4 regions of the Vibrio jasicida 090810c genome follow, and region 2 is predicted to be linked to each of the others. Evidence: predicted binding sites of a transcription regulator. Region 2 holds the regulator's gene; each other region holds the start of a gene.
The links. Region 2 encodes PurR, which represses purine synthesis genes. Its sites were predicted from a motif close to TNANGNAAACGTTTNCNTNA; they were not measured.

Region 1 (3,139 bases), 440 kb from region 2:
GTGTCGCAGGTGTTTTCATTTTGAGCCGTATTAAGGGCTTTGCGAAGGCGGTTAAAGCTGGATTCATCGCTTAAGTGGCAATCACTAATTTGGATAACGGTACGCACGATTATGAAATAGCCTGACATTCTATTGAGTTATTTAGTGCAGTGTAACATTGTTAATCGCTGTGTGGTCCGCGAGCTTTGATGCCTTTATGTCAATGAAAGCGTAAACATTAACAGTAATGGTAGCGTGAGAATGCTAAAGAAGTTACCAAATAGCACCATAGAGGCGACGGTCATCGGCTCTATGTTCAATCGTTCAGCAAAAAGATAATTCATCACTGCTGGTGGCAACATTGTAAATAGCACCATCATTTGCAATTGCATGGTTGGAAGTGGGATAAGCCAATAAATTACCGCAAACGCGACCGCACCAGTTAACAACGACTGCACTGTACAAAGCAACCCTACTCTCAAACCACCAAGTCTTAAGTTACACATCTGAGCACCCAGAGAAAGCAGCATGACAGGGACAGCGGCTTGTCCAAGTAAAGCGGTCGCTTCGTAAAATGGTGGCCAAACGTTGAATCCAGAAAGGTTGATAATGAGTGCTAAAGAAGCAGAGATAAAAATAGGCATTTTAAACATTTGCTTCAATGGGTTGCCACTACTTAGAAGCATCACGCCCAAACTGATATGTAAACAGGCAGAAACCACAAACAACAATACTGCAGAAGGGAGAGCTAGCTCTCCAAAAGTATAGGTGAACAACGGAATTGCAAGGTTTCCGCTATTTCTAAACATATGTGGTGGTGCCCACGCTTTGAAAGAGAGTCCTGTTAACTTGGCTATGGGTAGCATGAGTAATCCAGGGACGATAACAGCAATAATTGCGGCCAGTAGGAGGGGGGCTTGCCCAATATCAAGAGGCATGCTGACCAAAGACGAAAAGACCAATGCAGGAGTAAACACATCCATGTTGATGCGATTGATCGGCCGAAAATCTGGTTTGATATAACGTCCGACTAAATAACCCGCACAAGCTAAAGCAAAAACAGGGAACAGAATACTGATGACTTGGTGAAACATTGGGCGCTCTGAACGGGAGTTATTTATTTGCAAACAGTACCAACGTTTCTCTATGTCGTCATTGTTATCTCATCAGAATATTGGCACCGTTCAAGCTTTCTTTTTATGGAAAAATCAGCAGTATCTGCATTAAAAGTAACTTGAATGGTACTGGTCAGATCTATATTGCTCATCACTCAAACCACTGAAAAATTGGAAAGTTTTTTGTCAATTGTTTGTAAATTGACCAGTATCTGACATTTTTGTTAAATAGTGATTAATGTTGTTTTTTGTTTTCAAACTAGTAATTTGAACTGGATATTTTTCCTTGAAAAGAGAGAATTAAAGTAAAATCTCGAAATATTGGTGGGTAAAGTAGCTTCCTCTTCCAGTGAACGATATATTAGCAAAGAAAAAAGTTGGCGAAAATCATAAGCTTGGCATACACTTCCTGATGTAACCCCGATATGTTGTTGAATTGGTAGGGTAAAACTGCTCTGGCGCTACACATAAGGTAGCATTGTTTAACATAGCTTTGAGGAAAGTTTTATGGCGCTCACAAAAGCCGAACTTGCAGAAAACCTGTTTGATAAATTGGGATTTAGTAAACGGGACGCCAAGGAAACGGTGGAAGTGTTCTTTGAAGAGATTCGTAAGGCACTGGAAAGTGGCGAACAGGTAAAACTGTCAGGTTTTGGTAACTTCGATCTTCGTGATAAGAACGAACGACCTGGTCGTAACCCGAAAACTGGTGAAGATATTCCAATTACTGCTCGACGTGTCGTTACGTTCCGCCCGGGTCAGAAGTTGAAAGCTCGCGTAGAGAACTTAAAGGCAGACCAGTAAGCCATGTAACATGGATTGAGACCACGCTTTGTCGTGGTCTTTTTGTCTGTAGGTTTCGGTATTTACTAAAGAACAAATAAAAAACCACCGCAATTTCGGTGGTTTTTTAGTATTAAGTACATCAGTTTATGTCAATTATGCCGCTTCTAAGTGTGTCGTTAGGTATGGATGCCATGCCTCTTGATACAAGTTTTTAGATTGCGTACGCATGTTTCTAATTGATGCCATTTCTAAGTCATTCAAATGGCGATCCTCCACTAGAGCTTGACGCTCTAATTTCTGAATTTGTTCATATAAGTCGTGTTCTGGACCGTTTTTTACATCCGCAATAGCTTTTAAATGCAGCTGTACTTCGGCAACGAGGTTGGTCTTAGGCAAACGAACTAAGAGGTTTAGGTCTCGATAACCGGAAGCTGTTGGTTTTTTAAAGCGGTTTTTCACTTTAACTATCGTTGTTTCACGCTCTAACGCTTCGTATACCGAAACCAAGCTTGCTACATCGTCAGCAACAATGGTTGCACGTGCTAAGTCAGTGATTCGGTTTACTTGACCGTCCAATTCGTGAACAATTTTCTCTTCGGCACGGTGCTGAGATTTAACGCCAGCAAAGTAAGGCTGAGCATCAGTAAGAAGGGCAGTACTTTTACAGATAGTCTCTAGCTCGAACTGCGCTTGGTGAGCTTTGCTGTAAAGTACGTCGAAATCTGAATAAGGCTGAGTTGGTTTGGAGTCGATTGACTGAATACCATACAAACCACTAAGGCTATGTTTGAACAATTTTGAACAAACTTCGTTTTGACTAGCTGAACGATCTTGTTCGTTATTTGTGACATTTGGAAGTGCGGCGAACGCCGGCGCACGGCTTAGTACTAGAAGCATCAATGCTGTAGTACGTAGAAATAAGCTCATTCACTCTCCTTAACTTGCTTGCACTTAGAAAATGGGTAACGAAAAGGTCACTAAGATTCGCAAATCAGGTACTACCTATTTAATGGGGGCTCTGTGAAAGATTCCAAGGCTGAGTTTTAACCTAATAGTAGAATCGTGTTCCAGATCACCATTTCGCTTGCCTTTATTCTGACAACCAGAAAAAGGAAGGGTTCATTCTTGAACGATAGCTATTCTACCAATGCTGTATTAACCAAAGATGAACAACATAGACAAATTTGAAAAAATCATTAGTCTTAGCCCACAAAGTAGCGTTAATGCTCATTGTATTTATCAGCCGACAAGTAGAAGTA
Region 2 (3,139 bases):
ACCAATAATAAACTGGTCCAAAAACCAAATAGGGCGGCGCCGAGCAGGGTAACAACGGCGGCTCCTGGAATAGAGAAAGCGGTGATTGCGATGTAAGCCAAGAAGTAGGTCGCCGCAGCAAACACAAAGTTTTGGTCAATGAACGTATTTAGTGCTGCTTGTTGTGCTTTGGCATTTTCTAAGGTGAGATACTGGCCAAAATTCACTCCTAAAAAGAGGATGGTTGCGAGCAGGATCAGTCCTAAAATCAGTTTCTTATTCATCGTAATTACTCCATTTGGCTTCTTAAATAATAAGACAGAATAAGAGAAGAAAAAATTTCAAAAAAAAAACCGCAGTATGAAAACTGCGGTTTTTACTCAATGTCATGCTGATAGTGCGCGTTAAGACAATGCGCTCATCAGTTCTTCTCGGCGAGACTGAGGGACGACGCTCCAATGGGTGCCGTTGATTGCACCTTCTAACGCCCACAACAACTCAAGGCTTACCGTAGAGGCATGCGTATCTTGGATTGCTTTGTATGCGCTTAAGGCACCTTCTTCTTCTAATTGCTCGACAGAGTCGATGCCTGCTTTCTTCAACATACGTTCAGTTGCTAGGCGTAGATTTGGAAGGTCTTTCAATCGATTAGGCTTGGTGCTCGCTTGCTGTTTTTTTTCTTGCTTAGCAGTCTCAAGAGATTGCTTTGCAACATCAATCAAGCGATCCGTTGAATCCCATAGATCATCAGAAATAGCATAGTATTTCGTGACCACTGGGAAACCACGTTTCTTGTAGACGTACGGTTTTAGTCCTTGAGTCTCGAAGTCAGATGAAGTTTGTTGGTCTGCTCGAATATGAAGTTGATTGTTTACAACTAGTGCGAACATCGTTTCATCGGCGAAAAGCCCGAAGCCACCAAACATTGAGCGCGACTTGATAGTACCAAGTGCCTCAAACAGCTTCATTGAGTCTTTGAGTATCGGTTTATCCATGATGTGTTATCTCGGTGTAATTAATATTACGCCACCAAAAATCAGGTCCGAGAGATTAGCAAATGCATGCAGACACAATGTCATTAAAGGGTAAACTCACTTAATGCATATTTGCCATCGGTAACCCCGCTACCTTCCATCTAATAAGATGGTTCAGGCCGGAGGCTTTGCGTCCCACCCTTTCGAATGGTTTGCCCTGTGCGTGACACTTTGAGAATACTTCGTATATTGAATTAACATCACGTTTCAAACATGAAAGTGTGATCTTGGTTCAGTTAATAGTGATTTTTTGATGTGTTTGGTTTCATATTTGGGAACGGTCCCTTGTCATACAAAAGGTTGATGTAGGAAATGGACTACGCCCAATTAAAACAGCAACTTATCTAAATGAGGGGAGGTATTTATATTCTGAAATGTTTTTGGAATGTTATTTTTAGGCAATAAAAAAGCGCCCTTACGAGCGCTTTATAAAACTTCGATGCCGCTTAGTTCAGTTTCTTAACTGTGTTGCGAACAACAATTTCTGGCTGCATTTCGAAAATGCGTTTTTCATGTTCTTTGTCTTTGATGCGTTCTAGCAAAATTTCAAACGCATTCTTACCAACACGACGTTTTGGCTGGTGGATAGTCGTTAGCGGTGGCGAGAAGTACTCTGCTAGCTCGATGTTGTCGTAACCAATGACAGAGATATCTTCTGGTACTTTGATGCCGTTTTGCTGCAAGCGACTCATCAAACCAAGCGCCATGGTATCGTTAAAACAGAAAACGGCAGTCGGGCGTTTGTCCATTGCTGTGATGTTGTCAGCAGCAAGTACGGCAGTATCACACTCAAAGTTACCTTCAAGTACCCAATCTTCATTTACTGCTAAGTTTGCTTCTGCCATTGCGCGGCGGTAACCTGCAATGCGTTCTTGGCACGCGGCTTTTTCGAAGTGACCGCTCAAACAAGCAATATCAGTGTGACCATTGTCGATCAGATATTTTGTTGCGATGTAGCCACCTTCTTCAGAGTTATCAATGATCTTGTCAGCTTGCGAACTCTCTGGACCCCAGTCCATCACCACTTTCGGGATATCTGAATGACGGTCAAGCATCTCTTTTAGCTCTTCCGTTAAGTCAGAACACATCACTAAAATGCCATCTACACGTTTCTCCGCTAGCATGCGAATGTAGTCACGTTGCTTTTCGTAGATACCGCCAGTATTACATAGGATCAGCGTGTAACCTTGACGGTAACAATAGCTCTCAACGCCGTCGATAACTTCTGAGAAGAAAAGGTTAGTCGATTGCGTTACCAACATACCGATAGTGCGAGTTGAGTTACACTTCAAGCTACGTGCAACTGCACTTGGCGCGTAATTTAGTTCATCAACCGCTTTCATTACTTTTTCTTGGGTTGCTTCAGCAACAAAACGCGTTTTGTTGATTACGTGCGAAACTGTTGTGGTAGAAACGCCGGCTAAGCGAGCAACGTCTTTTATAGTGGCCATAAATGATGTCCTGTATCGAGCTACTGAATACCGTAGTGAATACAACCTTACGCTTAGTATGTTGCGCGAATTGAACCATATCTGAAGTTTAAGGTTCAATTAATTAGGCAGCGGTTGTTCCGAAATCGGTATAAAAAGGTTTGTAGCAACATTTGTTGCTGAATCTCATGTTCCTTACTTATATAAGTGAGGAATTGGTCAGCAATCTTGTTAATAAAACACAAAAACCGCCATATTTCAGCGGTTTACATATAAGTCGTATTTAATCGTTTGCGCTCACATTTTAGACTGATGTGGGCACACTAGCAATATTTTCAGCAGGTGTTTTGCGCTATTGAGGTCACATTTTAACTGCTAAATGGAAAGGGCTTCTATGTGCTAGATTAAAAATTAACGAATAAAATAGGGAGCCCGCTTGCGAGCTCCCTGAAATTGGCGGCAATTATTCACCAAGAAGGTAGGTGCTGTCCAGTTTACAAAATGCAATTAATAGTTGCGCAACGCTTACATAGAAACCAAATTCGTCGAATTGCTTACATTTCGCAGCAAACTGTGGCAACCAAGACATAAGATGCTTTTGGATTAAGTCGTTCTGTTTCTCGAACGCTTCTTCCATGTGTTTGTCTTGTTCTAATTCGTTAGAACGAATGATCATGTTACCTAAGAAGTCTAGTT
Region 3 (3,139 bases), 190 kb from region 2:
TGTTTGCTTTGATTGCATCTGTTAGAGCGATCCAGTCCTCCCCATTTTCAGAGGGGATCTAGAGGGGATTATTACTCCGAACTAAATCCGGTAGCTGCATTTGAATAAGTTAACAAACGAGTAGCTAGCTCAGTCCAGTCCACCCCATTTTCAAGGGGGAGTTAGAGGGGATTATTACTCCGAACTAAATCTGGTAGCTGCATTTGAATAAGTTAGCGAACGAATAGCGATCTCAGTCCAGTCCTCCCCATTTTTAAGGGGGAGTTAGAGGGGGTTGTTGCTCTGAACTAAATCCGGTTTCGGTGTTTGAATAAGTCAGCGAACTAAAAGCGAACTCAGTCCAGTCCTCCCCATTTTCAAGGGGGACTTAGAGGGGGTTATTACTCCAAACAAAAAGGGCCCCCTGCGGAGCCCTATCAGTATCGTAATTCTTTATTTCTTCGTATGGAACTGTTCGCAAGCCAGCATTGTGTTCTCAATTAGGCTTGCTACTGTCATTGGGCCAACACCGCCCGGTACAGGAGTAATGAAGCTCGCGTTCTCACGTGCTTTATCGTATTCCACGTCACCGACTAGTTTGCCAGATTCAAGACGGTTGATGCCCACATCGACCACAACAGCGCCTTTCTTAATCCACTCACCAGGAATGAAGTTTGGTTTACCAACTGCAACCACAACAAGGTCAGCTTGACGAACGTGACCCTCTAGGTCTTTGGTAAAGCGGTGACAAGTTGTTGTCGTACAACCAGCAAGAAGCAGCTCAAGTGTCATTGGGCGACCAACAATGTTTGATGCGCCAACCACAACCGCATGCTTACCGCGTAGTTCGATGTTGTAACGGTCAAGCAGCGTAATAATGCCTTTTGGCGTACAAGAACGAAGCTTAGGAATGCGCTGTGCTAGACGGCCAACGTTGTAAGGGTGGAAGCCATCCACGTCTTTCTCTGGGTGAATACGCTCAAGAACGTGCGTTGCATCGATGCCAGCAGGAAGTGGCAACTGAACAAGAATTCCGTCGATTTCTGCGTCGTTGTTCAACTCATCGATAAGTGCCAACAACTCTTCTTCCGACGTTGTCGCAGGAAGGTCAAAAGACTTAGAGACAAAGCCAACTTCTTCACACGCACGGCGTTTGCTGCCAACGTAAACTTGAGAAGCTGGATCTTCACCAACAAGAACAACTGCAAGACCAGGAGCACGAAGGCCAGCCTCAACGCGAGCTTTCACACGTGCTGCAACTTCGGATCGAACAGTTTGGGAAATGAGAGTTCCATCTATATTTTGAGCAGTCATGACTTTCCTTTTTAAATTGAGAAGGCAAATTATTTGCGGCGCATTGTCGCAGAAAATCTATTTAACATCCATACGCAAACGTTTGCTTTGGGGTGTTTTTGAACATTTATCGCTTTAGTGCCCTTTTTTTAGGCATTCAGATCAGAATGTTATGAAAACCCGTTGATTTAAGCGCTTGAACTCGTATAATCCTGTCCCTGTAGCGCGCCCTTAGCTCAGCTGGATAGAGCACGTCCCTTCTAAGGATGTGGTCATAGGTTCGAATCCTATAGGGCGTGCCATTTATTCAAAAGCCCCGATAACTCCTCGAGTTATCGGGGCTTTGTCGTTCTGGTGATGTCTAAATGACTCATTTCAGAGATATTTGTTCTTTTCTCTCTTTAGCTCTTGAATCATGAAAAAAATCATTCTTACAGCCGTTGTGCTTTCTCTTTTAAGTGGCTGCGTTACTCGCAAAGTGCGCGTTCTTCCTCAAGCTACCAATATTTCCCCGATTACAAAAGTTGCGGTTCAAAACCTTGACTGTCAAATGGTGGACTCTTACATCATTGAAGATGCACACCCTAACAATGTTGACCGAATGCTGAAGAACCAGACCTATGCTTCTGGTGGAAACCGCTACCATATTACTAAGGTTCTTGATACCAGTCGTGGTCGTCCTTCTAGTGTGGTTGCCGAACTATTCAATTGTCCATCAGCGCCGAGTGTGAGCGTGGCAAAAGCGACAAAGATTATGTTGTTACCTGGTGCTAATGAAGTGCAACCAATCTCGTTTGCTGAAATCGAAAATAATGAATGTAAGGTGATTGGTAATAAAGTTGTGGCAGAGCAACAGCAAGGTACTCTATTTGATGAGTTATCAAACCAAGTTTACATGGCTGGCGGAAATCGCTACCACGTAGTCAAAGTTATCGAAACTGACGGCCAGAATCCGACGTCGGTATCTGCGGACGTTTATCGCTGTAAGCACCGCTCAGTCGCATACTAATAAAAAAGCGCTAGTCTCTACTAGCGCTTTTTTAACGGGTTAAATTTTCTTAAAAATGATCGAAGTGTTGATGCCACCGAACGCGAAGTTGTTACTCATTAAGTATTCCACTTCTAGTTCACGGCCTTGACCGGATAAGTAATCGAGATCACCACATTGTGGATCGAGATTATCCAAGTTGAGGGTCGGGCTAAACCAACCTGTATGCATCATCTCAAGACTTAACCAGGCTTCGATAGCGCCGCAAGCGCCTAGAGTATGGCCAAAGTAGCTCTTTAAAGAACTGATTGGCACCTTACCGAGTGCATTGGCAGTCGCGTTACTTTCTGCGATATCTCCTCGGTCGGTTGCCGTTCCGTGAGCGGAAACATAATCGATTTTATCCGCAGGAATACCTGCATTCTGTAACGCCATTTCCATACAGATCTGCATGGTTTCCATTTGAGGTTGCGTCACGTGTGCCGCATCGCAGTTACTTGCAAAGCCGATAATCTCTGCATAGATTGTCGCACCACGTGCAACGGCGTGTTCGTATTCTTCTAAAACCAACGTACCCGCACCTTCACCGATCACTAGGCCGTCGCGGTCAGTGTCATAAGGCCTCGGTGTGCTTTTCGGCTCTTCATTTTTTAGACTGGTCGCAAAAAGGGTATCGAAGACAGCCGATTCTGTCGGACAAAGCTCTTCAGCGCCACCTGCAACCATAACGGTTTGGTAGCCGTGTTTGATAGCTTCGTAGGCGTAACCAATCGCTTGACTGCCAGAAGTACAGGCGCTGCTGGTCGGAATCACTCGACCACGTAAGCCGAAGAACAGCCCAACGTTAACTGCAGTCGTGTGCGGCATCATTTGTACGTA
Region 4 (3,139 bases), 440 kb from region 2:
GCGGTATTATCACATCGATACTTGCGCCAAGCTTCTTTGCTTTAGCCGTTTGGTTATACCAATAAAGATAAATGCCAAAGCCTGCTCTTTCTTGACGTAAATAGACTGAGCAGGCTTTAACTCCTTTCCAAAAAATTCGCAGTATGAATCTGAGTTGATATAGTTATTTATGGGATAGAGATAACGTTAAGCCTCTGTGCAATCGAATACATGTGTGAGCTCACTCTAACTATGTAACGTAAATTATCATTACAGACATTAACGTGATCTAAAGCACAGAACATTTCCATCTTTCGCATAGAATAACTGTCCATGCAATAACAAGGATTCGACATGAAAAGTCGCATTGAACAGGCGCTAGCAAGCGCTCCTGAAGCACTTTCAACACATCTTGCTCCTATCGTTCTCGCTGACGATTTTGATGCCACTATTTCTGAGCAACAGTTTGATGAGCTGCTGAACGCTACCAACCTTTCAGACAAAGAGCTTCGTGTTGCTCTACTTCCTTTTGCCGCAGCGTTTTCTTACGCTCCGATTTCTGAGTTTTATGTAGGTGCGATTGTTCGCGGCCTAACAGGTCGTCTTTATTTTGGCGCGAACATGGAGTTTTTCGGCGTTCAACTGGGTCAAACCGTTCATGCTGAGCAGTGCGCGATTAGCCACGCTTGGATGAAAGGCGAACATGGCGTAAAAGACATTACCATCAACTACAGCCCTTGTGGTCACTGCCGTCAGTTCATGAATGAACTAAGCACCGCGAAAGAACTGAAGATCCAATTACCAGAACGTGAAGAAAAGTCACTTCATCACTACCTTCCTGAAGCGTTTGGTCCAGCGGATCTAGGCATTGAGTCAGGTCTTATGGCTGAGGTGAAGCACGAGTTTGTTTGTGATGAAGACGATGCTTTAATCCAAAAAGCCGTCAATGCGATGAACATCAGCCACGCGCCATACACTAACAACTTAAGCGGTATTGCGCTTGAGATGAACAGCGGTCGCGTATTCCAAGGCGCGTATGCAGAGAATGCAGCGTTCAACCCTAGCCTTCCTCCACTTCAAGTTGCTCTGATTCAGATCTTGATGTCGGGTGAGCAGTTTGAAGACATCAAAGCAGCAGCCTTAGTTGAAAACTCACAAGGCAAGATCAGTCACCTAGCTGATACTCAATCAACGCTAGAAGCACTAAATCCTGATATTCCAGTGAGTTTTGTGAACGTTTAATTCATACGATGCTTAAGAGATAGGCTCTACTTGAAGTAGGGCCTTTTTTATTATCAAAAACCATGCGCAAACGTTTGCTTCATCCGTAAAAATCAGTATGATCCTCTGCAATTTCTGTTTCATCACTTTATTTTGTAAGGGAACACTATGTTCGGTACTGCTACTAGCACTCATGCTACCCGTGTATTACTTTTGGGCTCTGGCGAGCTTGGTAAAGAAGTGGCAATTGAATGTCAACGTCTTGGTTTGGAAGTAATCGCATGCGACCGTTATGCCGATGCTCCAGCGATGCAAGTGGCGCATCGTAGCTACGTCATCGACATGCTTGATGGTCAGGCACTGGAAGAGATCATCAACAAAGAGCAACCTGCTTACGTGGTTCCTGAAATTGAAGCTATCGCGACCGACAAATTAGTCGAATTAGAAGAAAAAGGCTTGAATGTTGTTCCTACAGCGAAAGCAACTAAGTTAACAATGAACCGTGAAGGCATTCGCCGTCTTGCTGCTGAAGAGTTGGCGCTAAACACTTCCCCTTATCAGTTTGCTGATAGCTTTGAGGACTTTAAAGCGGCAGTAGAACATGTTGGTATCCCATGTGTTGTGAAGCCAGTGATGAGCTCTTCAGGTAAAGGTCAAAGCGTTATCAAATCAGAAGAAGATGTTCAAACCGCGTGGGATTATGCACAAGAAGGTGGGCGTACAGGTGCTGGACGTGTGATTGTTGAAGGTTTTATTGACTTCGATTATGAAATCACACTGTTAACCGTGCGCGCAGCTGACGGAGTGCATTTCTGTGCTCCGATCGGGCATCGCCAAGAAGATGGTGATTACCGTGAATCATGGCAGCCACAAGCAATGTCAGACAACGCCATCAAAGCGGCTGAATACACAGCAGAGAAAGTCGTTAATGCACTAGGTGGCTACGGCATCTTTGGTGTAGAGCTATTTGTTAAAGGCGATAAGGTTATTTTTAATGAAGTTTCCCCTCGCCCACACGACACTGGCATGGTAACCATGATTTCTCAAGAAATGTCTGAATTTGCACTTCATGTTCGCGCGTTTACTGGTATGCCGATTAACAGCATCGTTCAGTATGGTCCTTCAGCATCAGCAGTCATTCTTGGGCAAGGCACCTCCACCGATATCCGCTTTGATAATATTGCAAAAGCGCTGGCTCAACCACAAACACAAGTTCGCTTGTTTGGTAAGCCAGAAATCGACGGTCGCCGTCGCTTAGGTGTCGTTTTAACTCGCCGTAAAACGATTGAAGATTCGATTGAAGATGCAGTGAACAGCGCATCTAAAGTACAGATCGTTTACTGATTTCGTTAATCAGCTCAATATGTACAAAAGCGCAGCTCAATTTGGCTGCGCTTTTTCTTTCTGTGGGTTCGAAAGCCCTTTATTCGCTCTCTATTAAGTACACTTCTTCAGAGAAGCGACTTAGACCTTTCTTCGCAATTTTCGGATGGTTTTCGTCGGCTTGGTCGACATTTAAACAAGTTACCTTATAACCCGTAAACAACTGTTCAATCTCTTCGACTGGCACGCTAAATGGAGGTCCTGACATCTCATCCTGTGGGTAGTTAAGAGTCACAAGTAAAATACGTCCGCCAGGGTTCAACAGTTGCTTAAGACGAACTACGTATTCTTCTCGCATCTCTTGAGGCAATGCAACCAAGGCTGCACGATCATAAATGATATCGGCTTTAGAAACTGGCGCAGTAAAAAAGTCACCTGTATAAATGGACAGCTCGTCGAACTGATACAGCTCATGCATGCCGTTAATCGACGTAACGGTCGGGGTATAGAAATGCTCAGCAAAAAATGCTCTTACCGCAATTTGGCTTAGCTCAACACCTTGAACCTCGTCATGTTTCGTCGCAAGCCAAATTAGGTCTTCAGACTTACCACACAG

Region 1: ihfA (integration host factor subunit alpha) is a predicted target of PurR. The motif match lies at 1,461-1,480, and genes of this name have one in related genera.
Region 3: folD (bifunctional methylenetetrahydrofolate dehydrogenase/methenyltetrahydrofolate cyclohydrolase FolD) is a predicted target of PurR. The motif match lies at 1,364-1,383, and genes of this name have one in related genera.
Region 4: purT (formate-dependent phosphoribosylglycinamide formyltransferase) is a predicted target of PurR. The motif match lies at 1,284-1,303, and genes of this name have one in related genera.

What each region holds. Positions count from the first base shown of each region.
Region 1 is NZ_CP025792.1:684,426-687,564, reverse strand. Features, by position in the region: gene C1S73_RS03325 (metallophosphoesterase family protein) at 1-107, opposite strand, end outside; gene C1S73_RS03320 (AEC family transporter) at 195-1,073, opposite strand; gene ihfA (integration host factor subunit alpha) at 1,602-1,898, shown strand; gene C1S73_RS03310 (RelA/SpoT domain-containing protein) at 2,034-2,807, opposite strand.
Region 2 is NZ_CP025792.1:1,124,094-1,127,232, reverse strand. Features, by position in the region: gene C1S73_RS05305 (TVP38/TMEM64 family protein) at 1-263, opposite strand, end outside; gene C1S73_RS05300 (TfoX/Sxy family DNA transformation protein) at 384-974, opposite strand; cyclic di-GMP riboswitch class I at 1,091-1,180, opposite strand; gene purR (HTH-type transcriptional repressor PurR) at 1,460-2,464, opposite strand; gene torD (molecular chaperone TorD) at 2,907-3,139, opposite strand, start outside.
Region 3 is NZ_CP025792.1:1,316,314-1,319,452, reverse strand. Features, by position in the region: gene folD (bifunctional methylenetetrahydrofolate dehydrogenase/methenyltetrahydrofolate cyclohydrolase FolD) at 433-1,293, opposite strand; tRNA gene C1S73_RS06125 (tRNA-Arg) at 1,498-1,574, shown strand; gene C1S73_RS06120 (hypothetical protein) at 1,688-2,281, shown strand; gene C1S73_RS06115 (beta-ketoacyl-ACP synthase) at 2,321-3,139, opposite strand, start outside.
Region 4 is NZ_CP025792.1:681,150-684,288, forward strand. Features, by position in the region: gene C1S73_RS03290 (LrgB family protein) at 1-65, shown strand, start outside; gene cdd (cytidine deaminase) at 334-1,221, shown strand; gene purT (formate-dependent phosphoribosylglycinamide formyltransferase) at 1,369-2,544, shown strand; gene C1S73_RS03305 (thiopurine S-methyltransferase) at 2,624-3,139, opposite strand, start outside.